DNA from 3 places in the Pseudooceanicola sp. NS-SX9 genome. Region 1 is predicted to be linked to each of the others. Evidence: riboswitches for the same ligand, from Rfam matches in the RefSeq annotation. Region 1 holds a riboswitch; each other region holds the start of a gene.
What was found. A riboswitch is a leader RNA that binds a small molecule or an ion and turns the genes downstream of it on or off. The one in region 1 is predicted to bind cobalamin.

Region 2: another riboswitch for cobalamin. It lies ahead of bluB (5,6-dimethylbenzimidazole synthase); the one in region 1 lies ahead of AC2ITM_RS18950 (ABC transporter substrate-binding protein).
Region 3: another riboswitch for cobalamin. It lies ahead of AC2ITM_RS19490 (HoxN/HupN/NixA family nickel/cobalt transporter); the one in region 1 lies ahead of AC2ITM_RS18950 (ABC transporter substrate-binding protein).

The regions. Positions count from the first base shown of each region.
Region 1 is NZ_JBXXRN010000003.1:79,846-89,924, forward strand. It holds gene AC2ITM_RS18935 (helix-turn-helix transcriptional regulator) at 348-1,049, shown strand; gene AC2ITM_RS18940 (ABC transporter ATP-binding protein) at 1,182-1,949, opposite strand; gene AC2ITM_RS18945 (FecCD family ABC transporter permease) at 1,946-2,977, opposite strand; gene AC2ITM_RS18950 (ABC transporter substrate-binding protein) at 2,974-3,981, opposite strand; cobalamin riboswitch at 4,076-4,262, opposite strand; gene AC2ITM_RS18955 (GlxA family transcriptional regulator) at 4,494-5,519, opposite strand; gene glyA (serine hydroxymethyltransferase) at 6,019-7,287, shown strand; gene AC2ITM_RS18965 (L-serine ammonia-lyase) at 7,287-8,687, shown strand; gene AC2ITM_RS18970 (4-hydroxyproline epimerase) at 8,760-9,755, opposite strand; gene AC2ITM_RS18975 (ABC transporter permease) at 9,766-10,079, opposite strand, start outside.
Region 2 is NZ_CM170818.1:1,796,753-1,806,831, forward strand. It holds gene AC2ITM_RS08545 (MFS transporter) at 1-340, opposite strand, end outside; gene AC2ITM_RS08550 (ArsR/SmtB family transcription factor) at 417-740, shown strand; gene AC2ITM_RS08555 (fasciclin domain-containing protein) at 846-1,415, shown strand; cobalamin riboswitch at 1,562-1,721, shown strand; gene bluB (5,6-dimethylbenzimidazole synthase) at 1,784-2,494, shown strand; gene AC2ITM_RS08565 (helix-turn-helix transcriptional regulator) at 2,453-3,556, opposite strand; gene AC2ITM_RS08570 (L,D-transpeptidase) at 3,670-4,239, opposite strand; gene AC2ITM_RS08575 (response regulator) at 4,413-5,093, shown strand; gene AC2ITM_RS08580 (ATP-binding protein) at 5,135-6,412, shown strand; gene AC2ITM_RS08585 (sensor histidine kinase) at 6,740-7,882, opposite strand; gene AC2ITM_RS08590 (response regulator) at 7,882-8,355, opposite strand; gene AC2ITM_RS08595 (sensor histidine kinase) at 8,352-9,713, opposite strand; gene AC2ITM_RS08600 (hypothetical protein) at 9,886-10,079, opposite strand, start outside.
Region 3 is NZ_JBXXRN010000003.1:195,445-205,523, forward strand. It holds gene AC2ITM_RS19460 (CMD domain-containing protein) at 1-240, shown strand, start outside; gene AC2ITM_RS19465 (peroxidase-related enzyme) at 237-803, shown strand; gene AC2ITM_RS19470 (amino acid ABC transporter ATP-binding protein) at 816-1,556, shown strand; gene AC2ITM_RS19475 (transporter substrate-binding domain-containing protein) at 1,578-2,411, shown strand; gene AC2ITM_RS19480 (amino acid ABC transporter permease) at 2,473-3,180, shown strand; gene AC2ITM_RS19485 (amino acid ABC transporter permease) at 3,200-3,889, shown strand; gene AC2ITM_RS19490 (HoxN/HupN/NixA family nickel/cobalt transporter) at 3,977-5,032, opposite strand; cobalamin riboswitch at 5,130-5,326, opposite strand; gene AC2ITM_RS19495 (MacB family efflux pump subunit) at 5,429-7,432, opposite strand; gene AC2ITM_RS19500 (efflux RND transporter periplasmic adaptor subunit) at 7,446-8,717, opposite strand; gene AC2ITM_RS19505 (ABC transporter ATP-binding protein) at 9,009-10,079, shown strand, end outside.

The sequences.
Region 1 (10,079 bases):
CGGGGCTGGCCATCTCCGGGGTAACAGGACCGGCTGACGGGAGGCGTTACGGTTGAGGGCACGCCTGGCTCCTCCCGGACGACACGCGGTGGGTCCGGCAAGGGGGGGGGCGGTCCCGGGCGGGCGGACCGGCCAGACGTCTTTCCCCGCCAATCCCGCCGGGCCCGGCATCAGCACCGGAGGCCAGAACAGGGCCGTCAGGCCCGCCCCCGGAACCGCCCGTCCTCATGCCGCCCAGGCGAGCGGGGCCATCGGCCGCCCGGCCCTCAGGGGCCCTCGACGCCAACGGCCGCCGCCTCTTGCAGGGCGTCCCTGCTGCCGTCATTCTGTCAGCAGGAGACCCCGCCATGCGCAGCACAGACCGCCTGTTCCAGATCATCCAGATCCTGCGCCGGACCGCGCGGCCGGTGACCGCCGCCGCCCTCGCGGCCGAGCTTGAGGTCTCGCGGCGCACCGTCTATCGCGACATCGCCCAGCTGATCGGCCAGCGCGTGCCGATCCAGGGCGAGGCCGGGCTGGGCTATGTGCTGGCCGATGACTATGAGATTCCGCCCCTGGCGCTGGCCCCGGACGAGGCCGAGGCACTGGCGCTCGGGGCGCAGTGGGTGGCGGGCCATCCCGACCAGGCGCTGGCGCGTCTGGCGCAGGATGCGCTGGCCAAGATCCGCCTGGCCCTGCCGCAGCCGCAGCGTTTCGTGCTGGAGCACCCGACGCTGGGCATTCGCCCCGACCGGGCCGGGGCGGCGCAGATGATCGATACGGCGCCCCTGCGCGCGGCCCTGCGCCGGGGCCGGGTGGTGCGCTTTGACTACCGCGCGGGGGACGGTGCGCACAGCCAGCGCTGCGTCTGGCCGATCCTGCTGGGCTATGACGATTGCCACTGCCTGCTGATCGGCTGGTGCGAGAGCCGCAACGCGATCCGGCATTTCCGAACCGAACGCATGTCCGGCCTGACCCTGCTGGACCGCAAGCCGCCCCGCCGCCGAAGCGATCTGTTGCGGGACTGGCAGGCGCTGCGCACCCGCGTCACGCCACCGGCCGCACCCTGACGGCTGTGCCCTGCTCAAATGGCGTCGGGTCACAAGGCCCCAGATCTCAAGGCCCCAGATCACAAGGCGCCGGATCACTGGGCGCCGGATCACTGAGCATCGCGCCCAAGGCCAGGATCTCTGGGCAACCGGTCACAGGGCATGCGAGAAATGCAGCGCGGGCCGGCCGTCGGGATCGGTGACGGTCCGGGCGCTGACGCCGAAATGCTGCCGCAGCGCGTCTTCGCTCAGCACTTCCCGGGGCGTTCCGATGGCCTGCAGGCGCCCGCCCGCCAACAGCGCCAGCCGGTCGCAGCCAAGCGCCTGGTTCAGATCGTGCAAGGCAATCACCCGGGTGATCGGCAGCCCCCGGATCAGCGCCATCAGCGACAGCTGGTGGCGGATATCGAGATGGTTCGTCGGCTCGTCCAGCAGCAGCACCTCGGGGGTCTGGGCCAGCGCCCGGGCGATCTGCACGCGCTGACGCTCGCCACCCGACAGGCTGTGCCACAGGCGCGCGGCCAGGGGCGTCATCTCGACCGCCTCCAAGGCGGCATCGACCCGGGCATCGTCCTCGGCGCCCCAGCCGCGCAACGCCGTCAGGAACGGCGTGCGGCCCAGCCCCACCGCGTCGCGCACGCTCAGCCGGTCGGTGGTGTCGGTCTGCTGCTCGACCAGGGCGATGCGCTGCGCCCGGGCCCGGGCCGCCATCCGGTCCAGCCGTTGATCGCCCAGCCACACGCCACCTGTGCGCGGCCTTAGCAGACCGGCCAGGCAGCGCAGCAGCGTCGATTTCCCCGCGCCATTCGGCCCGATCAGCCCCAGGCATTCGCCGGGCGCCACCGCCAACGAGACCTCGTGCAGCAGCCAGGCCCGGTGCACCCTGGCCGAGACGTCCCGGCAGCTTAGCCCCGGCGTCATCGCCGTGCCCCCCGGACCAGCAGCAGCGCGAAGGCCGGCGCCCCCACCAGCGCGGTGACCACGCCGATCGGCAGCACCTGGCCCGGCACGATGATCCGCGCAATCACATCCGCCAGCCCCAGGAACACCGCCCCCGCCAGCGCCGAGGCCGGCACCAGCCGCTGGTGGCGCGCCCCCACAACCAGGCGCATCGCATGGGGCACCACCAGCCCGACAAAGCCGATCGCGCCGACTTTCGACACCAGCACGCCCACCATCAGGGCGGTCGCGCAGATCAGCCCGCCGCGCAGCTTGCGGACCTCGATGCCCAGGGCGGCGGCGCTGTCGGTGCCGAAGGTGAAGGCATCCAAGCCGCGCCGGTGCCACAGGCACAGCGCCGTGCCCAGCCCCGAAACCGCCACCGCCCCCGGCACATCCGCCCATCTGACGCCCGACAGGCTGCCCATCAGCCAGAACAGGATGCCGCGGGCCTGCTCGGCACTGGCCGAACGCGCGATGACGAAGGCCGTCAGCGCGTTGAACATCTGGCTGCCCGCGATCCCCGCCAGGATGATCGCCGCCGCGGCCCGCCCTCCGCCGCTGCCGCCCTGTACCGCATGGGACAGCGCCACCACGCAGGCAAAGGCCGCCATCGCACCCGCCAGCGCCCCCGCCGACAGCGACACCGCCCCCGCCCCCAGGCCCGCCACGGTGACCAGCACCGCCCCGGTCGAGGCCCCGGCCGAAAGACCCATCAGATAGGGATCGGCCAGCGGATTGCGCAGCAGCGCCTGCAGCACCACCCCCGTCACCGCAAGGCCCGCGCCGCAGGCGGCCGCCAGGATCGCCCGCGGCAGGCGGTAGTTCCAGACGATGCCCGCATCGATCCGGTCAACCGCATGACCTGCATCCCACAGGTGATTGGCCAGCGTCTGCCAGACCGTGGCCAGCGGCAGCGGCGTCTCTCCGATGGCGGCGCCCGCCAGCACCGAGGCACCCAGCAGCAGGCCCCCCAGCAACCAGGGCAGCAACAGGGCCGCGCCCCTCATTCGAAGGACATCTGCGCCAGCGCCGTCGACAGCGCATCCAGCCCGTAGATCGTGCGCATTGTCGCGCTCATGGCATGGGCGTCCATCTCGACGATATGACCGGCCCGCACGGCGCGCATCTGCCGGGTGACCGGATCTTCGTGCAGGAACTTCAGCTTGGCGGCCACGTCGTCGGCCGGGTAGCGGCGACGGTCCATCGAGGCGATGACGATGATGTCGGGATCGGCGCGGGCGATGGTCTCCCAGCCGACGGTCGGCCATTCCTCGTCCGACTGCACGACATTGCGCAGGCCAAGCTGGCGCATCATGTAGCCCGGCGCCCCCAGACGGCCCGCCACATAGGGATCCTGCTGCAGCGCCGGAGACGAGAACCAGAACACCGCCGACAAGCCCTGCGGCAGATGCAGCGCCGCCGCGCGGGCCACGGCGGCGGCCTCGGTCGCCTGCAGCTGCGCCACCAGGCGATCGCCGGCGGGGGTGACGTCAAAGATCTCGGCCAGCTCGTGGATGCCCTTGTAGACCTGTTCCGGGGCGAAGGCGCCGGTGCGACGGCCGTCACCGCCGGCGGAATTGTCCTTGGTGTCGCAATCGGCGGGCAGGATGTAGGTGGCAATCCCCAGATCCGCAAACATCTGCCGGGTGCCGACACTGCCGTTGGGCCCGACATGCCATTCGTACTGCGCCGCCACCAGATCGGGCCGCCGGGCCACCACGCTTTCAAAGCTGGGATCGTTGTCGGCCAGCCGCGGGATCCTGGCATTCTCGGCCGCGAATTGCGGCAGCACCGGATTGAACCAGACCGAGGTGCCGCGCACATGTTGCGCCAGCCCCAGGGCATAGAGGATCTCGGTCGCCGACTGGCCGATGGTGACGACGCCCCGGGGCGGCGCATCGAAGGTGACATCGCGCCCGCAGTTGCGCAGGCTGAGCGGATAGGCCGTCTGCGCCGCCAGCGGCAGGGCCGAAGCCGCCAGGAGGATCCCCGCGGCAAGAAGCTGTTTCATCTGTTCATCCCGTCAGATGGGCCAGAGCGGGATGCCTGCGACGTTGCCGCCGTCGTCGAACGGCCAGCCCCGCTGCCGGAACACCCCGTCCGGACACGTTACCTTTGTGCCGGCAGGTCTCCTGACTGGCGCCTCACGGCCCGCCCTGCCTTCCCGGGAGGTCCCAGTGGCGTCTTGGACGGGCTCTTCGCCTACAGTTGCGGGGGCAGTTCCGTTTCCCGAAAGCCTCGGGGCGGATTCCCTGTTCGGTCCCGAAGGACACCGGCCGCCCCTTGTCGCAGCGGCCCCGGCAAAGGTCAACTCGGCAGCGCCCCTGCGGGCGGTCGCCAGGGGGGGGGGCTGCGTTCGCCAAAGCCCCAAGGCCCCTTCAGACCACCGGCGGGTCTGGCTGTGCGGGCCCCTCCCGGGCCGGTGGACTGCCCGCGCCCTGCCACGCGGCGACGCAGAGGCCATTGGCAGGCGCCGCCGGGGATGAAGCCGCAGGAGCGGGATGCAATGGCCCCTGCCCATCCTCAGGCCAGCGGTGCGGAGGGCTCGGGGGCAGGCGCCTGCGCCGGGCCGGGCTGGGTCCTTCGGTATTCGGCCGGGGTCATGCCGCGTTCGGCCTTCATGACCCGCGACAGATGCGGCGCATCGCAAAAGCCGCACCACACGGCGATTTCGTGGATCGACTTGTCGCTGGATCGCAACCGCACCAGGGCGCGTTCCAGGCGGATGTCGGTATAGACCTTCAGGGGACGCTGCCCGAGATCGGCCAGGAACCTGCGTGCCAGGGTGCGCCGCGACACGCCCAGATCACGAGCCAGGTCCTCGATGGATTGCGGCATCTCGATATTCTGCTGCATCCTGAGGACAGCGCGCTTGACCAGCGCATCCCGGGGCTTGCGGGGCAGCGACTGGCCGGGCTGTGGCCGCTCGGCGCCGAAGGCATCGTCGATCATCAGGATGTTCAGGCTTTTGACCGCAGCGGAATGGCCGATGTGGCGATTGACCAGGAAGGCCGCCAGATGCGCCGCACCATGGCCGCCCGAACAGGTCAGCCGGTCGCGGTCGATCACAAAGATCTGGTCGGCGATCGGCACCTCGCTGTCGAACCGGTCCAGGAAATCCTGGTGATGGAACCAGCTGACGCAGCAGCGGTAGCCGGCCAGCAGCCCTTCCTGCTGCAGGATGAACACCCCGGTGCACAGGCCTATGATCGGCACCTTGCGGGCCATGTCACGCAGATAGGCCAGGCAGGCCCCGCTGAGCGAGGCACGCTGGCTCATCACGCCGCCGACCACCACCAGATAGTCGTACTGGCCGGCATCGCGCAGCCGCCGGTCGGGCTGGATCTTGACCCCGCAGGATGCACGGACATGGTCCATGCTGTCCGACAGCACCGCCCAGTCGCACAGGATGGGGCGGGACTTGTCGGCCTCGTCGGCGGCCAGCCGCAGCACATCGACGAAATTCGCAAAGGCCGAAAGCGTGAAGTTGTCGGCCAGCAGGAACGCCACGCGCAGGCGACGGCGCGGTGCCGGTGCCGGGCTAGCCATGCCGGACCTGTGGACGCCGGTCAGGTCCCGAATATCCCCCAGGGCAGAGCCTATCAGACAAAAGCATAAGGTTATCCATTTGCGCGCAACTCCTGTCCTTTATCCGGGCCGGAACCCGTCCCGCCGGCCGCCAAACCTTGCCCCCACAGGGCGTGAATTCTGGCAATGCACATGATGCCACTGCTACCGCTATGGCAAGAAGATATTCTTATTGCGCCCCTTTCATCCTAAAGACCGCCTTGGCGCAGGCAAAGAGGCGCCCCACCCCGGGCGCGGCGCATCGCGGATCCGACGCCAGATGGCTGCCGCACCCAATGTATAATTAAAACATTATCCAAAGGCGCTCAAAAATCTTCATCCCGCCGGGCCCCTGTCCGAAATCTGCAAGACCCGGGGCAGGAACATCCATGCCGCACCAGCGCACTCTGGCTACAGCTGGGCGACAGTCTTTTATCACCGCCCCGCCCCCAGAATTGACCTGACCTGAGAAGGATTTCCCATGTTCGAACGACGTCCCAAATCCGACATCTCGGACCCCGTGATCGCCGCCGCGATGGCCGAGGAGCTGGCGCGCCAGCAAGGCCAGATCGAACTGATCGCCTCTGAAAACATCGTCTCGGCCGACGTGCTGGCGGCGCAGGGTTCGGTGCTGACGAACAAATATGCCGAAGGCTATCCCGGCAAGCGCTACTATGGTGGCTGCGCCCATGTCGATACCGTCGAACAGGTGGCCATCGACCGGCTGAAGCAGCTGTTCGGCGCGGGTTTTGCCAATGTGCAGCCGCATTCGGGGGCCCAGGCCAACCAGGCGGTGTTCCTGGCCCTGCTGCAGCCGGGGGACCGGATCATGGGCATGTCGCTGGCCCATGGCGGACACCTGACCCATGGCTCGCCTGTCACCATGTCGGGCAAATGGTTCGATGTCGTCTCCTACGAGGTCGACGCCGAAACCCAGCGGATCGACATGGAGCAGGTCCGTGCCCTGGCAGTGAAGACCAGGCCCAAACTGATCGTCGCCGGCGCCTCGGCCTATCCGCGCGTCATCGACTTTGCCGCCTTCCGCGCCATTGCGGACGAGGTCGGCGCCTATCTGATGGTCGACATGGCCCATTACGCCGGGCTGATCGCCGGCGGGCAATATCCGAACCCGGTGCCGCATGCCCATGTGGTCACTTCGACCACCCACAAGACCCTGCGTGGCCCGCGGGGCGGCATCATCCTGACCAATGACGAGGCGCTGGCGAAAAAGCTGAACTCGGCCGTGTTTCCCGGCAACCAGGGCGGGCCGCTGATGCATGTGATCGCCGCCAAGGCCGTGGCCTTCGGCGAGGCCCAGGATCCCGCCTTCGCCCGCTATGCCGAACAGGTCGTCAGCAATGCCCGCGCGCTGGCCGACGTGCTGATGCTGGGCGGTCTGGGTATCGTCTCGGGCGGCACCGACTGCCACATGGTGCTGGTCGATCTGCAGCCCAGGGGCGTGACCGGCAAGGCCGCCGAACAGGCGCTGGAACGCGCCGGGCTGACCTGCAACAAGAACGCCATCCCGAACGATCCGCAAAAGCCCTTCATCACCTCGGGTGTGCGCCTTGGGACATCGGCCGGGACCACCCGCGGCTTTGCCGAGGCCGAATTCGAACGCATCGGCCACCTGATCCTGCGGGTCATCGACGCGCTGGCCGACACCCCCGAGGGCAACCCCGAGGTCGAGGCCCGGGTCCGCGCAGAGGTCCGCGCCCTCTGCGACGCCTTCCCGATCTACGGCGCCTGATGTTCCTGTCGGTTTTCGAGATCTTCAAGATCGGCATCGGGCCCTCGTCATCGCACACGATGGGTCCGATGCTGGCGGCCGCGCGTTTCCTGCAGGATCTGCGCGGCGGTGTGGAAAAGATCCCCGGCGCCGGGGATCTGCATCGCCTGCGGGTGCGGCTGCATGGCTCTCTGGCGTTCACCGGCAAGGGCCATGCGACCGATCGGGCGGTGATCCTGGGCCTGTGCGGGCTAAGGCCCGACACGCTGGATCCAGATCAGGCCGAGGCGCTGGAGGCACAGGTCCGGCGCGACGGGCTGGTGCACCCCAAGGGGCTGGGGCCCCTGCGCTTTGCCCCGGACCACGACCTGGTCTTCGACTGGGGCCCGGCGCTGCCCGGCCATGCCAACGGGCTGGTGTTCACCGCTCATGACGCCGCCGGCCATCTGTGGCACCGCGAGACCTACTATTCGGTGGGCGGCGGCTTTGTTCTGACCGCGGCCGAGCTTGCGGCCCGGACCGCAGCCCCCTCCGAGGCCCAGGACGGTTCCACCGTCCCCTTTCCCTTCGCCACGGCAGCCCAGATGCTGGCGATGGGCGCGCGCACAGGCTACAGCATCGCCCGGATGAAGCGCCTGAACGAGGCCAGGCTGCATGGCGCGGGGCTGGATGCGCGGCTGGATGCCATCTTGCAGGCGATGGACGATTGCATAGACCGGGGCCTGGCGCGCGACGGCATCCTGCCGGGCGGGCTGCAGGTGCGCCGCCGGGCGCGGGCGATCCATCAGGCGCTGCTGCACGAACGCGGCCTGAACCAGGCGCAGCCGCACCAGGCCAATGACTGGATGAGCGTCTATGCCATGGCGGTGAACGAGGAAAACGCCGCCGGTGGCCGGGTCGTCACCTCGCCCACCAATGGCGCGGCGGGGGTTTTGCCTGCGGTGTTGCGCTATTACCGGGACCATTGCCTGGGGGCCACGTCCCAGGGCGCCCGCGACCTGCTGCTGGTCGCCGGCGCGATCGGCGGGCTGATCAAGCACAATGCCTCGATCTCGGGCGCCGAGGTCGGCTGCCAGGGCGAGGTCGGATCGGCCGCCGCGATGGCCGCCGCCGGGCTCTGCGCGGCTCTGGGCGGCAGCAATGCCCAGGTCGAGAACGCCGCCGAGATCGCCCTGGAACATCACCTGGGGCTGACCTGCGATCCCGCTGCGGGCCTGGTGCAGGTCCCCTGCATCGAGCGCAACGCCCTGGGCGCGATCAAGGCGGTTTCGGCGGCCTCGCTGGCGCTGCGCGGCGATGGTCAGCATGTCATGCCGCTCGACAATTGCATCCGGGTGATGCTGCAGACCGGGCAGGACATGGATTTGAAGTACAAGGAAACCTCGACGGGGGGCATCGCGGTCAACCTGCCGGAATGCTGAACCCCAAGGGGACAAAGACGGACCCGCGGCGCCTTCGGTGCCGCGGGTCTTCATGCGCCGCAGGGCCTGCGGTCATTGCAGCAAAAAGCCCTCTTTCAGCGGGTCGTCATCCGAGATGAAGATCGTGTTGTGACCGGTGATGCGCGCCCAGGCCCCCAGGCTGGGGCGGATCGCGGCATAGGGGCCGACCTGCTCCAGCCCCTCGATGCGGCCCTCGAAGACGGTGCCGATGGGGCTTTCGTTGCGATAGCTGTCGCCCGGCGCCAGACGGCCCCGCCCGAAAAGCTGCGCCATCCGGGCCGATGTGCCCGTCCCCCCCGGCGAGCGGTCAATCGCCTGGTCGCCATAGAACACCGCGCCCCGGCCATCCGCTGCCCCCTTTGGCGCACCGTCGCACCAGATCACGTGATGCACCCCGCGGATCCGCGGATCCTCCGGGTGCACCGGATCGATCACATCCGCCAGCGCCCGCCGCAGCGCCTGGCTGAGGCGCACGACCTCGCGCATCGGCATGTCCAGGCCGGGCCAGCCCGGCTGGGGTTCGACCACGGCATAGAAATTGCCGCCAAAGGCGATGTCGACGCTGAGCGCCCCCAGCCCCGGCAGTTCGACCGCCACGTCACGGGCGTGCAGGTAGCTGGCGACATTGTGCAGCCGCACCGCGCTGACCCGGTCGCCCTGCAGTTCGTAGGTGACATCGACACGCCCGGCCGGAGCCTCGATGGCCAGCCGGCCGGGGATGCGCGGCACCACCAGCCCCTCCTCGATCAGCACCGTCGCCAGGCCGATGGTGCCTGCGCCACACATCGGCAGGCAGCCGCTGACCTCGATGAAGACGACGGCCACGTCGCAATCGGCGCGGTGCGGCGGGTAGAACAGCGCCCCCGACATGGCATCATGGCCGCGCGGCTCGAACATCAGGGCGCGGCGCAGGGCATCGTGATCGCGTTCAAACAGGGCGCGGCGCTCGGCTGCGGGCAGATGCGGCAGCAGCGGGGCCCCGCCCGCGACCACCCGGACCGGGTTGCCGCAGGCATGGCTGTCGATGCAGAAGACAGTCTTTCTCATGGCAGGGTCCTTACCCGGTTTCGCGAAGGCGCGGCGCCAGCGCCTTGCGGGACAGCCGGTCCAGCAGCAGCGCCACCGCCACGATGGCCAGGCCCGCCCGCAGGCCCAGGCCCATTTCCATCCGCGTCAGGCCCCGCGTCACCTCGGCGCCAAGGCCCCCCGCCCCCACCAGCCCCGCCAGCACCACCATCGCCAGCGACAGCAGGATGCACTGGTTCAGCCCGACCAGCAGCGTCGGGGTGGCGGCGGGGATCTCGATCCGCCACAGGATGGTGCGCGGCCTGGCACCGATCGCCGCCCCCAGCTCCTTCAGATCGGCGGGAA
Region 2 (10,079 bases), on a different replicon from region 1:
CCCCCTGCAAGGCCCGTGCGCACAGCAGCTGGGTGACGGTGCCCGAGATCTCGAAGCCCACCGAGGCCGCGGCCAGCAGCGCGAATCCCGCGCTCAGGATCGGGCGGCGGCCCAGGTGGTCCGACAGCGATCCCAGCACCAGCAGCGTCGCCAGCAGCACCAGCGCATAGATCGCGAAGACCGCCGACATCATGAAGGCCGAAAATCCCATCTGGCTTTGCAGCAGCGGATAGAATGGCGAGGGCGCGCTGGCGCTGGCCATCATCAGCGCGCTGCCGGTCAGCACGATGGCAAAGCCCGCGTGGTCCCGCGTGATGGGGAAGGTCGGGGAAAGGGGCATGAGGGCCTCAATGGTTCGATATGTTTCGAACCATTGCCTAGTTCCCTTCCCGCGAAGGTTCAAGTATATTCGAACCATGTCGACGGAAAACACCAGCCCCGATCTTGTCCATCCGCCGGAAGAGGCGATTGTTCTGACGCAGGTGCTGTTTGCGCTCAGTGATCCGGCACGTCTGGACATCGTGCGGCAGCTGCGCGACGGGCCGGTGCTGATGGCGCGCTGCAATCTGATGGATCCCGACGTGGCGAAATCGACGAAATCCCACCTGTTCAAGGTGCTGCGCGAATCGGGCGTGATCCGCAACGAACCCCAGGGCCGCGGCCGCCTGCTGAGCCTGCGCCGCGAGGCGCTGGACCGGCGCTTTCCCGGCCTGCTGGACGCGGTGCTGACCGCCCCCTGAGGGGGGCCGACAAAAACTTTCGGAAAGATTGAACCGGCGGGCATCTTCTCCCGTATCCCTTGCATTCCGGCGCTGCAGGCGACCGGAGCAACGGAGGAGGATCCCATGTTCAAGACATTCGCCCTGACCGCCACGCTGGCGGCGCTGTCCCTTGGTCCCGTGCAGGCGGCCGGCATGGCCGACAACCCGATGGTGGGCAGCGCGCCGATGTATGCCGACAAGACCATCGCCGAGAACGCCAGCGCCGCGCCCAACCTGACCACGCTGGTGGCGGCGGTGCAGGCGGCAGGGCTGGCCGAAACGCTGATGGGCCCGGGGCCCTTCACCGTCTTCGCGCCGACGAACGAGGCTTTCGCGATGATCTCGAAGGCGTCGATGGACCAGTTGCTGATGCCCTCGCACAAGGAGCAGCTGAAGCAGATCCTGCTGTGCCATGTGGTGGCGGCCGAGGCGTTCTCGACCACCATCGCGGGGATGATCTCGGATGATGGCGGGATGCATGTGGTGCCGACGGTGGGGGGCTGCAAGCTGCAGGCCTACATGGAAGGCGGCGCGCTGAAGCTGAAGGACGAGAACGGCCGCGTCGCCACCGTGACCACCGCCGATGTCGACCAGTCGAACGGCGTGGTGCATGTGATCGACCGGGTGCTGCTGCCGCTGGGCCAGGCCGGCTGATCCAGCCTGACGGCGATGACCACGGCGATGACCACGGGGGGCGCCATCTGCGCCCCCGTTTGTGTGGCCTGGGCGGACGTGGGGTCTGCACGAAATCCGATGGCTGGGCCCTTGTCGCAGCATGGGGCCTGGCGTATCCCGAAAGGGTCTGGTGCCCCGTCTCTTATGGGGGGGATAATCGGGAACGCGGTGCAAATCCGCGACGTGCCCAACGCTGTAAGGTGGACCGGGCGGCACGATGCCACTGGCCCCCGGGGCCGGGAAGGCGCCGCACGGGGCGAAGCCAAGTCAGAAGACCGGCCAGGCAGGACGGGCCCGGGTGCGCGGACGGCACCCAGGGCTGCATGTTGTCAGACGGGGGTTACGTCATGATGCTACCAGGCGGGCTGCGGCCGGCAGGTCCCTTTTCCGAAACCGAACGCGACGCGGTCTACCGCGCGATCAACGAACGGCGCGACGTGCGCAGCCAGTTCCTGCCTGACCCCATCCCCGATGAGGTGCTGATGCGGCTGCTGGGGGCGGCCCATGCGGCGCCCTCGGTGGGGTTCATGCAGCCCTGGAACTTTCTGATCCTGCGCAGCCCCGAGGTCCGCGCCCGCATCCGCACCGCTTTCGAGCGCGCCAATGACGAGGCCCGCGACATGTTCGAGGGCGAGCGGCGCGAACTTTATTCCAAGCTGAAGCTGCAGGGGATCGAGGACGCGCCGCTGAACCTGCTGATCACCTGCGACCGCACGCGCGGCGGCAAGGTGGTGCTGGGGCGGACGCATTGCCGGGACACGGATCTGTATTCCACCGTCTGCGCGGTGCAGAACCTGTGGCTGGCCGCCCGCGCCGAGGGCATCGGGGTGGGCTGGGTCAGCATCTTCCATGACGACGAGCTGCGCGCGATCCTGGGCCTGCCCGATCACGTCGTGCCGGTGGCCTATCTGTGCCTGGGCCGCGTCAGAGAGCTGTATTCCGCCCCCGAGCTGGAAATCCACGGCTGGCGCAGCCGCCTGCCGCTTGAGCAGATGATCTTTGAAGACCGCTGGCCCTCAGACCAGGTGCAGCCTGCAGGCGATGGCGACGGCCTCTAGCAGGGTACGCGCGCCCAGCTTGCGGCGCAGGTTGGCGCTGTGCAGGTCGACCGTCGGCACGGTGATGCCCAGATCATAGGCCAGCTGGTCGCGGCGGCGCCCCTGAACCAGCCCGCGCAGCACGTCGCGTTCGCGCGCCGTCAGCCCGGGATGGTCCTGCGGCGCGGCAAGGGCTGCGGCCACGGCCGCAGGCGTGTCGCTGGTCACGATGATCAGCACCCGCCGACCGCCCTCGGTGCGGGGCAGCAGGTTCAGCCGCAGCGCCGGCAGCAGCCGTCCGTCGGCGGCGCGCGCCGGCGCCAGGTCCAGCATCGCGGCCTCGGGGCGGTCGCGGGTGGCAGCGCCCACCGCATGGGCAAAGCGCACCGCCCCGGCGCGCCCGCCCGCCATCAGCACCCGGCGGTGCTGCAGCACCAGGCCGGGATGCAGCGACAGCAGCGCCTCGGCCGGGCCGTTCAGACGCAGCAGGCGGCCCTCGTGGTCCAGCTCGTACATCGGGGCGCCGTCTTCCAGGCTGTGATCGGCGGCGGCGATGCGGTGCACGGCACTGCGCGCCAGCTCTCGGCGGATGCCGTGCATGCGTTCCAGGTCGCGGCTGACATGCTGCAGGCAGGCGATTTCCTCGTCCGAGAAATCTTCGGCCCGCTGCCCCTTGTGCAGTGCCGTCACCACCCGGCCGTCGCGGGTGTCCTGCACCATGCCCAGGCACCAGAACCGGTCCTGGCCGGTCCGGCGGACGAATTCGTTGTAGATCACGCTGTCGCGGTAGGTCTGGGCCGACACGAATTTCGACAGCCGGACGGCGCCGATGCCCGCCAGATCGTCCGTGACCTGGTGCATCCACAGGTCATGCTCCAGCATTTCGGCGTAATAGGCGTGGATGTCGGGCATCGAATCGGCGCTGATTTCCTGGAAATCCCCGGGATGTATCCAGAAAAACACCGCCGAGGGCACGTTCATCTGCGCCGCCATCCGTGCGGGCAGCGTATCGAACAGCGCGTCATCCAGGGCCGCGTCGTAGATCTCGTGATGGCTGAGGGGCCGGGCTGGACGAGGCGGCATCCGGGGCGCTCCGTGGCGATGGACCTGCGCCAGAGGATGAAAACGCTCCCGGTGCGTGTCAATATCCCGGAGGGCCCCTGCGCAGCCATGCCGCGCGGGGGCGCCCGGGTGCCTCAGATCACCCGCACCTGCATCTCAAGCGGGCAGAGATCGTACAGCTCCTTGATCTTGGAATTGTAAAGACCGATGCAGCCATCCGAGGACTGCCGCCCCACCTTGCGCGTGTCGGGTGTGCCGTGGATCGCATAGGCGGGCCAGGTCAGGTACATGGCATAAAGCCCCATCGGGTTCTCGGGGCCGGGGGGGATTGGCTTCCAGTCGGGGTGGCGTTCCAGCTGCGAGGGTGTGGGCGTCCACGAGGGCCCCGCCTTCTTGCGCACGATCCGGGTGTAGCCGCGCCGGGTCAGGTCGGCCGACATCGGCACCGAGGTCGGGTAGATCCGGTAATCGCTGCCGTCATGGTTCCAGTAGTGCAGGGCGCGGGATTCGGTATCGGCGACAATGGCGCCGGTCTTCAGGCTGTCGAAATGGTCGCGCCAGTCCTGGGCCATGAAGCTGGAGATATTGTGCCGCGCGCCCTGAGGCGTGGTGCCGGCAGCGCGCGCCAGCCCCGGCAGCGCCACGCCTGTGGCGGCGGCGGCCGCGGTGATCAGCGCCCGGCGCCGGCTGAGAAGAGGGGTCATCCGTTGTCCTTTCTGCTCGATGAGGCCGGTTCTGCATTCCTGCCTTAAGCCAGCCTTAAGGCGCCCCTCGCACCGGCGGGGTCTTGCCCGGGGCCTTGGCGGCCCCCGCCCCCGGGGCTTAAGACTGCCTTAAGCCCGGCGCGCGATCCCGTGGCGGTGTAGACGGAGGCAAGATGCGGATCCTGATCGTCGAGGACGATGCGGTGCTGGCCGATGGCCTGCAGGTGGGGCTGCGGCTGTGCGGCTTCACGGCCGATCCCGTGGGCACCCTGGACGAGGCCCGCAGCGCCCTGCGCACCGCGCGCTTTGATGCGATGATCCTGGACGTGATGCTGCCCGACGGGCTGGGCCTGGATCTGCTGCGCGAGATGCGCGCGGGCGGCGACCCGCTGCCGGTGCTGCTGTTGACCGCCCGCGACCGGGTCCGCGACCGGGTGGCGGGGCTGGACCTGGGGGCCGATGATTATCTGGGCAAACCCTTCGACCTGGAGGAACTGGCGGCGCGTCTGCGCGCCCTGCTGCGCCGCCGCGACGGCCGCAGCCAGGCCTGGATCACCTGGAACGGCCTGTCGATCGACCCTGCCACGCTGTCGGGGCACCGCGGGGCCGAGCCTCTGGCCTTCTCGCGGCGCGAATTCGCGGTGCTGCAGGCGCTGATGGAACATCCCGGCCGCATCCTGTCGCGCGGCGATCTGGAAGACCGCCTTTATGGCTGGCAGGAGGAAATCGACAGCAACGCCGTCGAGGTCCATGTCCACAAGCTGCGCGCCAAGCTGGGGCGCGGCTTCATCGAAACCGTGCGGGGCCTTGGCTACCGCGTTGCGGCGGAGGCAGTGCCATCTCGATCCGGCTGAGACTGATCCTGATCCTGTGCCTGGCCACCGGCGCCGTCTGGCTGTCGGCCGTCGTCTGGATCGAGCATTCCACCCGCGCCAAGGTCGAGCATGTGCTGGACCGGCGGCTGGAGGAGGCGGCGCTGATGGTCTCGTCCCTGTTGTCGGATCACCGCATTGCGGTGGCTGATGCCGGGGCGGTGCCACAGCCGCTGCAAAGCCTGTCGGACCAGGCATTGACCCGGCAGTTGTCGTGCCAGATCTGGTCTTTGTCCGGGCAGCTGGTGGGGCGCTCGAACGGGGCGCCTCAGGGGGCGCTTGGCGGGGTGGCGGACGGGTTCTCGGTGTCGCGGGTCGAGGGCGAGCGCTGGCGCGTCTACGCCTTGACCAATGCCGCGCTCGGGCTGCGGGTGATGGTGGGCGACAGCCTGTCGGTGCGCGACAAGCTGGTGCGCGACGTGATCGAGGGGCTGCTGCTGCCGGCGGGGGTGATCCTGCCGCTGCTGGCACTGTTGATCTGGTTCAGCGTGGCCCGAGGCCTTGCGCCGCTTGACCGGTTGACGCGCGCCCTGCGGGACCGGGCGCCGAGCGACCTGGGGCCGCTTCCGGCCGGTCCGGCGCCCGCCGAAATTCGCCCGGTGCGGGCGGCGCTCGACGATCTGCTGGCGCGCCTTGCGGCCGCGCGCGAGGCCGAGCGCGACTTCACCAGCTATGCCGCGCACGAGCTGAAGACGCCGCTGGCGGGGCTGCGCACCCAGGCCCAGGTGATGCGCCTGGCCCCCGATACCGAGACCCGGGCGGCGGCCTTGCGCGCCATCGAGGTTTCGGTTGACCGGACCGACCGGATGGTGCGCCAGCTGCTAGAGCTGGCCGAGGTCGATCGCGCCGAGCCGCGCCGTCAGGATTGCGATCTTGCGGCGCTGATTGCGGAAACCTGTGAAGGGCTGGCGCAGCTGGCGGCGCGGCGCGGTGTCGTGCTGGAGGCGGCGGGTGCGGGGCAGGTGGCGACCACGCCCTTCCTTCTGCAGGCGGCGCTGCGCAATGTGGTCGAGAACGGCTTGCAGGTTTCGCCCCCGGGCACGCGGGTGCGTGTCGTGGCCGAACCGGCGGATCCGGCGGCGGGCCGCCCGGCGCGGATCCGTGTCACGGATGCCGGTCCGGGTCTGCCCGAAGCGCTGCAGGCGCGGGTTACGGAACGCTTCACCCGGGGCCCCACCGGCGCCGCTGGCGGCAGCGGCTTGGGCCTGTCGATCACGGCCAGTGCCCTGGAACGGCTGGGAGGCCGGCTGCGGTTCGAGCCGCCGGAGGCGGGCGGGCTGAGCGTCATCCTGGAATTGTGATGTGAAAATATAATATTAAAATCAGTTAATTGTGAGGCATTCCTCTTGCAATTCCCAGCGGAGGTGGTTCCGTGGTTCCGTGGTTCCGTGGTTCCGTGGTTCCGTGGTTCCGTGGTTCCGTGGTTCCGTGGTTCCGTGGTTCCGTGGTTCCGTGGTTCCGTGGTTCCGTGGTTCCGTGGTTCCGTGGTTCCGTGGTTCCGTGGTTCCGTGGTTCCGTGGTTCCGTGGTTCCGTGGTTCCGTGGTTCCGTGGTTCCGTGGTTCCGTGGTTCCGTGGCAGTTCGCTTCGCGGCTGCCGGACCATGCGGCCCAAGGACAGTGCTGCGCCATCACGGGGGGACTGCACCACGCGACGTCTGTGGGGCGGCCAGGGGAATGTGGCCTGGCGCCGGACTGTCCTGAAGACCCATCGGCAAGCGCAGGTGAAAGCGGGTGCCCAGGCCGTCAGGCGGGCTGTCGCACCAGATCCGGCCACCGTGCCGATCTGCGATTTTGCGGCAGGTCGCCAGTCCCAGCCCCGTCCCCGCGCTGTCCCGGGCGCCCTTCAGGCGCAGGAAAGGCTGAAAAACCTCCTCTCGCTTGTCGGCCGGGATGCCGGTGCCGTTGTCGGTCACCTCGAACAACATGTCCTGGCCCTGGACCATGGCGCGGATGGTGATTCGCGGGATCCGGCCCGGCGTGTAGCGCAGGCTGTTGGCCACTAGGTTCTGCAGCAGCAGGCTGATCTGCGGTGGGTCGCAGAAAAAAGCAGTGTCGCAGAGGTCGGTCCTGATTTCAGCATTGCGCAGGGTGATTTCGCGTTCCAGCAATGTCAGGGTCGAGGTGACCAGCGTTTCAGGCAGGGCCGGGATGCGCACCGGCACCCGGTCAATGCGGATATAGCGCGCCAGACTGTCGATCAGCTCGGTCATCAGGGCGGCGGACCGCTGGACCAGAGCAGCTTCTCGGGTCACCGTTTCCAGATCGCCCTCGGCAGCGCTCTCGCTGATGATCTCGCTCAGGGCTCGGACCGAATTCACCGGGGCCCGCAGATCATGTACCAGCACATGGGCGAAAGTCTCCAACTCGCGGCGCTGCTCGTCGAGCTGCAGCTGCATCCGCGCCGTGTCCAGCCCGCGGCGCAGGATCCGTTCGACCGAGGAGGCGGTCATCTGCTTTTTCGAAACGTAATCGACGGCGCCCTGCTGGATGGCGGATTTCGCCGTGTCTTCACTGCCCTGACCGGTCATCAGAACCACGGCGGTGCGCGGAAAACGCTGGCGGAGCACAGGCAGCAAAGCCAGCCCCGTCGTGCCGGGCAACAGCTGGTCCAGGAACACAAGATCCGGGACCGGGGTTTCGGGGGCGATGGCCGCATCGGCGGTCGCGGCCTCGTCCAGAATGATCTCGGTGGGCAGGCCGGTCAGCAGGCGCCGCAGCAGCTTGCGGTCGCCCGGATCATCATCGACGATCAGCACCCGGATCGCGGACATCAGCCGGCGCCTCCTGGGGGGGGCATGCGCGGCAGTTCGATCACCCGCCAGTAATGGTCCAGTGTGCCCACCAGGTCGAGAAAGTCCGCCCCGGCGCGGTTCTTCAGGATGTAACCGGCAATGTTCTGGGCATAGGCCTCGCATTTGTCGCGCTCGTCGCCCGAGGTTGTCATGATGAAGACGACGGCCTGGTGCAGGTCGGGATCGCGTCGGATCTCGGCCACCAGCTCCAGGCCGGTCATCCGGGGCATCTTGATGTCGACCAGCAAAACGTAGGTCTCGGGCGGAGTGCCCGTCTTGCCGCGCAAGAAGTCGAGTGCCTCGATCCCATCGCGAAGCCGCAGGATCGGATTGGCCACGCGGGCCTTGGCAAAGGCGCGGCGCACCGCCTTGGCATCGCCGTCGTCGTCCTCGACCAGGATGATGTTGAGCGGTTCCGACATTGGCTCGGGTGACCGGGGCGGGTGGCTCATGTGGCGCTCCCGTCCATGGGCGGGGTGGCGGTCTCATGTGGCCACAGGATCCGGAATTCGGTGCCGCGCTGGCCGTCCGATCGCAGAGTGACCGTGCCACCTGCCAGTTGCACGGTCTTCTGGACCATCGCCAGACCCATGCCGCTGCCATCGACCTCGTCCCTTGGGCGCAGGGTCTGAAACATCTCGAAGACCTTTTCGTGATAGGCTGGGGGGATGCCGGGACCGTCGTCGAGGACGGTGAAGATCGTGGCCCCGGGGGCGGGTTCGGCAGACAGGATGACCTGGCCGGTCGGGCGGTCATGGTGACGCACCGCATTGCTGACCAAATTGAGCAGCACCCGCTGCAGCGGCATCTGTCGCAGCTCAAGCGCTTCGAAGGCCGGGGTTGCGGTGACGCTGATACCGGGGGGGCAGGCGATCAGCGCGCGAATGGTTTCCAACATCTCAGTGCCCGTGACGCGGCGTCGACCCTCGTCCTGAACCCGGCCGATGCGGGAATATTGCAGCAGATCGTCCAGCAGGCGCTCCATCCGGGTCACCCGGCTGCGCAGCAGCTGCAGGCTGTCGCGTGTATCCTCGGTCAGATGCGGTGCCAGGTCTTCTTCCAGCCAGCGCGAGGCATTGTCGATCACCCGCAGCGGCGCCTTCAGATCGTGCGAGGCGACGTAGGCGAAGGTGTCAAGCTCGGCATTCGAGCGCTCAAGCTCGGCCACCAGGTCATGCAGCCGGGCTTCGGCGGCGCGGCTGCGGGTCACGTCGCGAATGACGCCGATAAAGCGCGCGCCCTCGGCCGATTGCATGCGGCTGACGGAAATGTCGACATCGACGCCATGGCCATCGCGGTGGCGCCCGTAAAGATCGCGCCCGTCGCCCATCAGGATCATGTCGCCGCCGATGGTGGTACTGGCCAGCCAGCGGGCGTGTTCGGCGGCGATCTCGGGGGGCATCAGGACTTCGATCGGCAGGCCGTGCAGGGCTTCGGGCGGATGGCCGAACAGGCGTTCCATGGCGGGATTGGCCTCTTCGATGCGGCCTTTGCCATCGGTGACGACGATGCCCTCTGCCATGCCGTCGAAGATCGCACGGGCGCGGGCCAGCTGGCGGTCCAGATCCAGATTGCGCATGGCGATGGCCTGGACCAGCGGTTGCAGGGGCGATCCCGGGGCCATCGGGAGCGGCTGACCGGTGGCCAGATCCTGCGCCAGCCGCGCCACCTGGCGACGCAGCCGGAGCATCAGCAGCCCGGTCAGGCCGCCGCCCGCAACGGCCGGCACGATGCTGCCGCCGGTCGCCAGGATCAGTGCCGCGCAGGCCAGCGCGGGCAGCAGAACATCCGTGCGCAGCAGTGACGGCATGGTCCCGGTCCCCAGAAATGCCACGATTGCGCCCCGCCCTGCGGGACGCCTGCTTTGTGGTTAGACGAGGAAGTGTTGTGATCGGGTTATCAACCCAGAGGTTTCCGCCCCGGCAGCGCGCATTCCGGCGGTTTGGCCCGTCCGCGTCTGCGAGAGCGGGCCGTGCGGAAATCTAGACGCGCACGGTGCCACGGGGCCAGTCCTGCAGGCGGAAGCTGTGCCGGCGGGCCCGCCGCGTCGCCCCCTCGGGGCGCCAGGACAGCCGCAGCCGGTCGCCCGCCTGTGCCCCTTGCAGCCGCACCTCCAGCCGGGCGAAATCCGAGGCATTGGCCGCCCCCGCCGGACAGTCGATGCGGGGGGGCGGCA
Region 3 (10,079 bases), 120 kb from region 1:
GACGATCCGCTGATGGCGCTGGCGGGCGGCGACACCGCCCTGCCCGAACCTCTGGCCGCCATCGCCCGCCATGCCGATCTGGTGACGCTGACGCCGCGCGCGGCCACCGCCGCCGACATCACCCGGCTGGAACAGGCGGGCCTGAGCAATCCCCAGATCGTCGCCCTGTCCGAGCTGATCGCCTATGTCAACTTCCAGACCCGCGTGGCCACCGGCCTGCGCCTGATGAGGTCCAAATGATCCCCCAGGTCAAACTGAAGCCCCTCGACTGGGTGCCCCATATCGCGCCCGTCACCCTGGCCGAGGCCACCCCCGAGCAGCTGGAGGCGATGAAGGTCACGCCCTCGGCCAAGAAGGTGTCGCCCTATGTGCGCACGCTGGCGCATGACCCGGAAAGCTACGTGGCGCGGACCGTGCTGTTCAACGCCATCATGTATGTCGAAGGCGGGCTGAACCGCGCCGACCGGGAACTGGGGGCGCTTGGGGCCTCGATGGTGAATGGCTGCACCTATTGCGCCGTGGTCCATGCCCGGCGGCATTCCCAGCTGGCGGGCAACGACCAGGTGGTCAGCGCGCTTTACTGGAACCGCGAGGCGGATCTGGACGAACATCACCGCGCGGTCTACGACTTTGCCCGCAAGCTGTCGGCCGCGCCTTCCGAGGCGACCGAGGCCGACATCGCCCGCCTGCGCGCCCTTGGCCTGAGCGACGAGGAAATCATCGACCTGATCCACGCGATTTCGATCTTCGGCTGGGCGAACCGGCTGATGCACGTTCTGGGCCATGCCGAGCCCCAGGCCTGAAAGGACCCGGACATGCTTGAAATCAAGGACCTGAAGCTGGCCTATGGCAGCAACACCATCCTGAACGGCGTCAACCTGTCGGTCAGCCGCGGCGACGTGGTGTCGATCATCGGGCCCAGCGGCACCGGCAAGACGACACTGCTGAAATGCATCAACTACCTGGCCCGGCCGCAGTCGGGCCAGATCACGCTGGACGGCATCACCATGGATTTCGCCCGCCCCGACAGGGGCCGCATCCGCGACCTGCGGCTGCGCACCGCGATGGTGTTCCAGCAGTTCAACGTCTTCAAGAACATGACGGTGATCCAGAACATCATGGACCCCCTCGTCGTGGTGCAGAAGAAGACCAAGGACGAAGCCCGCCAGATCGCGCTGCGCGAACTGGACCGGGTGGGCATGACGGAACGGCAGGACCACTATCCCTCGCAGCTTTCGGGCGGCCAGTTGCAGCGCACCGGCATCGCCCGGGCGCTCGCCGTGCGGCCCGACGTGATCCTGTTCGACGAACCCACGTCCTCGCTTGACCCCGAACTGGTCAACGAGGTGCTGAAGGTGATCAAGGACGTGACCTCTTCGGGGATCACCTCTCTGCTGGTCACCCACGAGATGCAGTTCGCCCGCAACATCTCGAACCGCATCGTCTTCATGGAAGGCGGCGTCGTCGCCGCCGACGGCAGCCCCGAGGAGATCTTCGAGGCGCCCTCCAACCCGCGCCTGGCGCAGTTCCTGAATTCGGAACAGAAAATCCAGTAACCAAAGAGAAGGAAAACAGGGATGTTCAAGACCACTTCCACCCTTGGCCGCCGCACGGCGATGGGCCTTCTGGGCGGCGTCGTGATGGCGTTTGCCGCCGGTGCGGTGCAGGCCCAGGATGCCGTGCGCACCATCAAGATCGCCACCGCCGCGGAATCGAAACCGCTGTCCTGGGGCGCCCTGGGCGAGGAACCGCAGGGCTACGAGCCCGACGTGCTGCGCGCCATCAACGCCAAGCTGCCGCAATACAAGTTCGAGCTGGAAGGCGCCGCCGACATCGCCCAGGAAACCGGCCTTGCCACCGGCAAGTACGACATGATCACCGGCGGCTATTATACCAACCCGACCCGCGCCAAGCAGTTCATGATCCCCGAGAACCCGATCGGCGCCTCGATGATGAAGATCTACGCGCGCTCCGACAGCGGCATCAAGACGCTGAAGGATCTGGTCGGCAAGAAGATCGTGCCCGTCAGCGCCGGTGGCGGCGTCTACAAGTTCATGACCCAGTGGCAGAAGGATAACCCCGACTACAAGGTCAAGGTCACGGCCTCGTCGGCGGGTGTGCCCTATCCGAACCGCCTGCAGGAAGTGCAGGACGGCAAGTATGACGCGCTGATCCTGCCGTCGAACCTGGGCGAAGCCACGGTGATCGCGCAGCAGAAGCTGGACATCACCGCCTCGGAACCGGTCGTCACCAACAACACCTACATCCTGATCCACCGCGGCAAGGAAAACGAGCAGCTGGTGGCCGATGTCAACAAGGCCCTGGGCGAGCTGCGCGAGGATGGCACGCTCGACAAGCTGTCCGAGAAATACTTTGGCGAGGACGTCGCCAAGTACATGAAGCTGGACTGATCCGACGCGCCGGTCCCCCAGGGGACCGGCCCCCCCTCTCTCTGGAAAGGAGTGCCAGTCCGTGGACCTGAGCACGATGCTCCCCGAGCTTCTGTCGGCGCTGCCGCTGACGCTTGCCATCATGTTCGTGGCCATGGCCGCGGGCTTCTGCCTGGCGCTGGTCGCGACGGTGTTGCGGATCCGCCGGATCCCGGTGCTCAGCCAGCTGGCCGATCTTTACGTCTCCTATGCGCGCAGCGTGCCGGTGGTGCTGCAGCTGTTCGTGGTGTTCTACGGGCTGCCGGTGCTGTTTTCCGCCTTCGGCATGGCCGACATCTTCACCTCCAACGTGGCGGCGATGGTGGGCCTCAGCCTTTATCACGGCGGCTACCTGTCCGAGGTCATGCGCCCGGCCTATCTGGCGGTCGAGAAGGGCCAGCACGAGGCCGCGGATTCGCTGGGCTACACCTTCGTGCAGAAGCTGCGCCGCACCATCGGGCCGCAGGCGGTGCACATCGCGCTGCCGGGCTATGGCAATGCCATCATCTACCTGATCCACAACGTGGCGCTGGTGATGTACATCGGGGCCGCCGACGTCATGGCCACCGCCCACCTTGTGATGGAACGCGACTACAACCAGTATCAGTTCGAAACCTACCTGGTGCTTGCGGTGCTCTATTCGCTGCTGTGCCTGATCGCCTGGGCCATCATCCGCCTGTTCGAGCGCCGCTCGGCCCGCTACGTGACCGGGGGCCCGCGTCTGGCGGTGCGTCCCTCGGCCGGCGTCTGAGACGGAAAGGACCTGATCCATGTTCGATGCTTCCATCCTTCTTCCCGATTTCCTCAGCATCCTGTCGGCCGTGCCGGTGACGCTGGCGATGGCGGTGACGATCTTCATCCTGTCGACGCTGCTGGGCGGGGTGCTGGCGCTGTGCGAACACCGCCGCATCCCGGTGCTGCGCCAGCTGGTCACCGCCTACAAGGTCGCCTTCAAGGGCGTGCCGATGGTGGTGGTGATCTTCCTGGCCTATTACGGCCTGCCCGACGCGCTTGAGTTCCTGGGCAGCCTGGTCGGCATCGAGACCACCGGCCAGATCCCGAACTGGGTGACGCTAGTGCTGGCGCTGGCGGCCTGCGTCGCGGCCTTCCAGGCCGAGGTGATCAAGGGCGCGCTGAATTCCTTCGACACCGGCCAGTCGGATGCGGCGAAATCGCTGGGCTACAGCGGCTGGCAACTGTTCCGGCGGGTGATGCTGCCGCAGATCATCGTCTCGGCGATCCCGGACCTGGCGAATTCGGTCATGGTGATCATGAAGGCGCTGTCGCTGGGTTTCGCCATCGAGGTGATCGACATCTTCGCCCAGTCGCAGCTGACCGCAGCGCTGAACTTCTACTACCTTGAGGCCTTCGTGGTGGCGGTGGTGATCTACATGGTCATCGCCTATCTGGTCACCCAAGGCGCGGACCGTCTGGAAAGCCACCTGCGCCGCCGCAGCTGATACCCCCTGCCCCGAAAAGGCGAAGGCCGGCCCCCCTCCGGGGACCGGCCTTTTGCATTCGGGCGGGGGCATGTCCCGCGCCGGGCGTCAGCCGGTGCGGACCTCGACCTCGTCCAGGCGTTTCAGGCGGTAGATGGCCCAGGACACCGCCCAGGCCAGCAGGAAGGTCGCGATGATGGCAAAGCCGAGGTTGTTGAAGTTGTCGTCCAGCCCCGCGACCAGCGACCAGAAGCCACCCGTCAGATGGAACTGTTCGCGCAGCAGGCCCAGGGTCTCGACCCCGCCGATCAGCACCGCAACCAGGATCGAGACCAGCGTGATCGTCATGTTGTAGTAGATCTTGCGCATCGGCTTGACGAAGGCCCATTCATAGGCGCCCAGCATCATCACCCCGTCGGTGGTATCGACCAGCGACATGCCCGCGGTGAACAGCGCGGGAAACACCAGGATCACCCAGATCGACAGGCCGTTGGCCGCCTGGGCCGCGGACACGCCGAAAACCGCGACCTCGGTCGCGGTGTCGAAGCCCAGCCCGAAGAGCACGCCCAGAGGGTACATGTGCCAGCTGCGGGTGACAAAGCGGAAGGCCGGGCGAAAGAGGCGCGACAGCAGCCCGCGATTGCCCAGCAGCATGTCCAGGTCTTCCTCGACATAGGTGCCACCGGCGCGGATCCGGCGGTAGTTGCGCCAGATCGACAGGAAGATGGCGATGTTCATCGCCGCCACCAGCAGCAGGAACAGCCCCGAGACCAGCGTGCCGATCACCCCCGACACGCCCTGGAAGGCCGGGAAATCCCCCAGCACCGTCGCCGCCACCGCGACCGCCGTCGCGGCGATGATGACGACGCTGGAATGACCCATGGCAAAGCAGAAACCGACCGTCACGGGCCGCTGGTTCATCTGCATGAGCTTGCGGGTCACGTTGTCGATCACCGCGATATGGTCGGCATCGACGGCATGGCGCAGGCCCAGCCCATAGACCACCAGCGCGACCCCCAGCAGCGTCGGCTGGTTCCAGAACGCGACCAGCGCCCAAAGCCAAGCGCCTGCATTCATCGCCAGCAGCAGCGCGTAGATCGCGATCAGCCGCGGACGCAGCTCGGGCGCGGTTTCGTTGAAAAGACGGGACAAGGGGCTTGGCATTGGTCCTCCTCTGCCTGACGCATCCGGTGTCATAGCAGAGAAGCCGCGCCGCACCCATGCGACCCTGGCGTTCCGGGACACCCCGCCCGAAACTTCCACCGTGACGTTTGCGATGGCAGGTCTCCTGGCTTGCGGATCGACGCCGGAACCGGCCTTCCCGGGTCATGGCCCAGTGGCATCATCGGTCCGGCTTTCCGCCTACAGTTGCGGGGGCAGCCGCGGCATGGCGCCCAAAGGCACGGCACCGCATTCCCTATTCTCCCCCGAAGGGGAACCATCACCGTCTCTATGCGCCAGGATGACCGTCGGATCAATGCCCCGTGGCCGCGCCGGCAGGGCGGCGCCGGCAGGGATTGATCGACCCCCGGCCAGGGCGCCCTGGCCGGGGATGCGGGCCTAGCGCGACAGCGCCACCACCGGATCCAGCCGCGAGGCGCTATGCGCAGGCAGGTAGCCAAAGACCACCCCCACCAGGCTGGAGCTGGCGAAGGCCAGCAGAATCGTCACCGGCGAGTAGATGAAGGCATAGTTCGGCTGGAACAGCGAAATCACCGGCCCCGCCGCCAGCGCGATGCCGACGCCGATGACGCCGCCCAGCAGGCAGACCAGCACGGCCTCCAGCAGGAACTGCACCAGAATGTCGGCCTGCCGCGCCCCCACGGCCATGCGCACGCCGATCTCTCCCACCCGTTCCGAGACCGACACCAGCATGATGTTCATCACCCCGATGCCGCCCACCACCAGGCTGATCACCGCAATGGCCGCAATCAGAAAGGTCATGGTCTCGGTTGTGCTGGTGATGGTCTTGCGGATGTCGTCGGTGTTCAGGATGTTGAAATCAACCGTGCCATGGCGCCGCTTCAGCAGGTTCGACACCGCCTGTTCGGCGCTGTCCATGTCAACATCATCCGCCACCCGCAGGGTGATCGAACGCAGCGAGCTGCTGCCAAGAAACCGTGATTGCACCGTGGTATAAGGCAGGTAGAACGACGGGTTCCCCGACGAGCCGAAGCCGTTGGCCTGGGCCTCGACCACGCCCACGACGCGCATGGCGACCTGGCCCACGATGACCACCTGGCCCAGCGGATCGACATGCAGCGGATCGAACAGCGCGGTCTTGGCATTGCCGTCGATCACCACGTCCTGGGTATAGTTGCGCACCGCGCTTTCGGTGAAATACTGCCCCTCGACCAGCTTGGTGCCCTTGACCGAGAAATAGCCCGCGCCGACGCCGTTCAGCAGGGCGCTGGCCTCCTTGTTGCCAAAGCGTGCCACCCCCGAGGTCGAGACCGTCGGCGTCACCGCCGCCACATAGGGCAGCGCCGCCAGCGCATCGGCATCACCGACCGACAGCGTGGTGATCCGCCCGGAATGCGGATCGCCGAAACCGCGCCCGGCGAAGATTTCCAGCGTGTTGGTGCCGAGGTTCGAGATGTTCTTCAGCACCATCTGCCGCGAGCCCGCCCCAAGCGCCACCACGCAGACCACCGAGGCGATGCCGATGATGATCCCCAGCATGGTCAGCACGGTGCGCAAACGGTGCGCGTTCATCGACCGCAGCGCCATCAGGAAGGCTTCGCGCAGGCGGTCGCGCCCCTGACGCAGGTGGCTGGCAAGGCCGGCCGCGGGCGCGGTACGCAGCGGCGCCGCATCGGTCTGCGTGGCGGGCTGCGGCCGGAAGGCGGGGTTGGCGCGGTCGTCGATGATCACGCCGTCGCGGATCTCGATGATGCGTTCGGCCTGGCGGGCAACGTCCATGTCATGGGTGACGATCAGGATCGTGTGCCCCTCGGCGTGCAATTCGCGCAGGATGCGCAGCACCTCGTCGCCGCTCTGGGTATCAAGGGCGCCGGTGGGTTCATCCGCCAGGATCACATCGCCGTGGTTCATCAGCGCCCGCGCAATGGAAACCCGCTGCTGTTGGCCGCCCGACAGCTGGCCGGGGCGGTTGCGCAGACGCTCGCCCAGGCCCAGCCTTTGCAACAGGCGCCCGGCGCGGTCATGGCGCGCAGGCCCCGGCAGGCCCGCGTAGATCGAGGGCATCTCGACATTGCCGAGGGCCGTCAGCTCGTTCAGCAGGTGGTAGCGCTGGAAGATGAAGCCGAAGTGGTCGCGGCGGGCCGTGGCCAGTTCGTCCGCCTGCAGCGCCGAGACATCGCGGCCGAACAGCCGGTAGCGCCCGGCGCTTGGCGTATCCAGGCAGCCGATCAGATTCATCAGCGTCGACTTGCCCGACCCCGAGGCACCGACGATGGCCACCATCTCGCCGCGGCGGATCGTCAGGTCGACGTCGCGCAGCACCCAGGTTTCGGCATCACCCGCCGGATAGACCTTGCCCAGGCCCGAAAGCTCGATCACGGCATCGGGGCGGGCGGCGGCAGGGGCGTCTTGCGATTGCATGTCCATCATCGCCTCACGGACGCGGCCCGCCGGGGCCGCCACCGCCCATCGGCCCGCCCATGGGCGAGCGCATCCGGGTATTGCTGCTGGTGCTGTCAGAACCGCCCTCGCCCAGCACGACCGTCTCGCCCTCGGTCAGGCCCGAGGTGATCTCGGCCTGGCTGAGATCATCAAGGCCCACCGTCACCTTCTGCGGCCGGGGATGGCCATCGGGGCCCAGCACGTCGACAAAGCTGGCGTTGCCGCGGCTGCTGACCGCCGAGGACGGCACCAGCAGCACGTTCTTCGCCGAAGCCGTCACGATATGCACCTGCGCGGTCATGTAGGTCAGCAACCGGCCGTCGGGGTTCGGCACGTCGAAAGTACCGATGTAATAGATCGCATCATCGCTGGAACTGCTGGAGCTGGACGAGGAACTGCTGGAGCTGGAGGACGTCAGGCTGCTGTCGCTGGTGACATCCTCGGGCGCCGGTTCGATCACCTGCAGCTTGGCCTGATAGCGGTGGTTGCGATCCCCCAGGATGGTGAACCACACGTCCTGCCCGGGCTTGACGCTGACCACATCGGTTTCGGCAATATTGGCGCGCACGGTCATGGTATCCAGCTGCGCCACCACGACGATGGTGGGCGTCGACTGGCTGGCATTGACCGTGGTCCCGGCCTGGCTGACGATGGCGATGATCGTGCCGTCGATCGGAGAGGTGATGCGGGTATAGCCCAGGTCCGCCTGGGCGGTGCTGACGGTGACCTCGGCCTCGGTGATCTGGGCCTTCAGCTGCTCGATCTGGGCCTCGGTGGTGGCCACGTTCATCTCGGCCTCTTCCAGATCGGCCTGGGTGACGCCCTGGCCCTTCAGGCTCTGGTTCCGCTTCAGCGTCTGGGTGTAGTAGACCAGCGTCGCCTGGGCTTCCTTCAGCTGGGCGCGCACGTCTTCCAGCGCCGCCTCGTCGCTTTTCAGCGTGTTTTCCTGGGTGACACTGTCGATCTCGGCCACCACCTGGCCGGCCTTCACCTGCTCGCCCAGGGTCACGTCCAGCGTCTTGATCTGCCCCGACACCTGAGAGCCCACCGCCACCCAGCGTTTCGGCTTCAGCGTGCCCGTTGCCAGCACCGAGGTTTCCAGATCGCCCCGGGTCACGGTGGTGGTCAGCATATGGGCGGTGGGGGCGGGCCGGGTGGCCTGCCAGGCCGTATAGCCGATGCCGGCCGCCACGATCAGAAGGCCGATCCAGACCAGCGGCCGAAGGCGCCGCCGGGCCGTCGGGCCGGGAGAGGACTGTGTCATTGTGGTCATTCGCTTGTGCCGGCCCCCCGAACCGCCCCTCTGCGGCAGAGGCCAGCCCGGCCACCGCACCGCAGGCCGGGACCCGCCGTCCGGAAGACCAGGGATTGCGCCAATACATTACGTGACGGTGGTACGGGTCGGACCGCGATTTCCGGCGCACAAAACCGGTCACGGACGCGTGACCTTGCGGCAGCTGCAACTTTCCCGCGGCGGTGGCAGCAAAACTCCGGCGGCTGTCGCAAAAGCGTCACGCCCGGCGCCTATCCGCGCAGGATGACGAAAGGATCCTTCATGACGCCGCAGACCCCTGCCGCGCTGTCGGTCCGGGGCCTGGGCATGGCTCTTGGCGGCAAGCGCATCCTTGATGGCATCGACCTCGACCTGCCCAAGGGGCAGGTGCTGGCGCTGCTGGGGGGATCGGGATCGGGCAAGACGACGCTGCTGCGTCTGCTGGCGGGCCTGTCGCAGCCCGTCGCCGGCCAGATCGAGATCGCCGGTCGCACCGTCGCCGATGCCGGGCGCGGCCTGGCCCTGCCCCCCGAGGCCCGAGGGCTGGGCATGGTGTTCCAGGATTACGCGCTCTGGCCACATATGACGGTGGCGCGCAACGTCGCCTTCCCGCTGGAGATGCAGCGCATCCCCGCGGCCGAGCGCACCCTGCGCACCGCCCGCGCGCTGGAGCGCGTGGCCCTGCAGGGCCTTGCGGGGCGGCGGCCCTCGGAACTGTCGGGGGGTCAGCAGCAGCGCGTCGCCATTGCCCGCGCCATCGTCGCCGAGCCGCCGCTGGTGCTGTTCGACGAACCGCTGTCAAACCTCGACCGGGCGCTGCGCGAAACCATGATCGAGGAGCTGGGTGCGTTGCTGCGGCGGCTGCAGGTTTCGGCGGTCTACGTCACCCATGACCATGCCGAGGCGCTGGCCCTGGCGGACCGGATCGCGGTGATGGAGGGCGGCCGGCTGGCGCAGATCGCCCCCCCGCAGGATCTGGTCGATGCCCCCGCCAGCGCCGCGATCGCCGCCTTCCTGCGGCTGGGCTGCCTGCTGCCCGCGCAGCGCCGCGACCGCGACTGGGTGATCGAGGGCACCGCCATGGTGTTGCCCGGCCCCGGCCCCGAAGGCCGCCGGGCCCGGGTGCTGCTGCCCGAACGTGCGCTCAGCCCCTGCCCCGCCGGACAGGGCGCCCTGCCCGCACGGGTGCGCAGCCAGCAGGTGCGCACCGCAGGCTATGCGCTGACGCTGACCCTGGGCGACACCGCCCACGAGGTCCGGCTGCTGGCCCCCCACCCGGCGCCACCCGGCACCCTTCTGGACCTGCGGATCGCCCCCGGGGCGCTGCGCTGGTTCCCCGAAACCGACCCCACC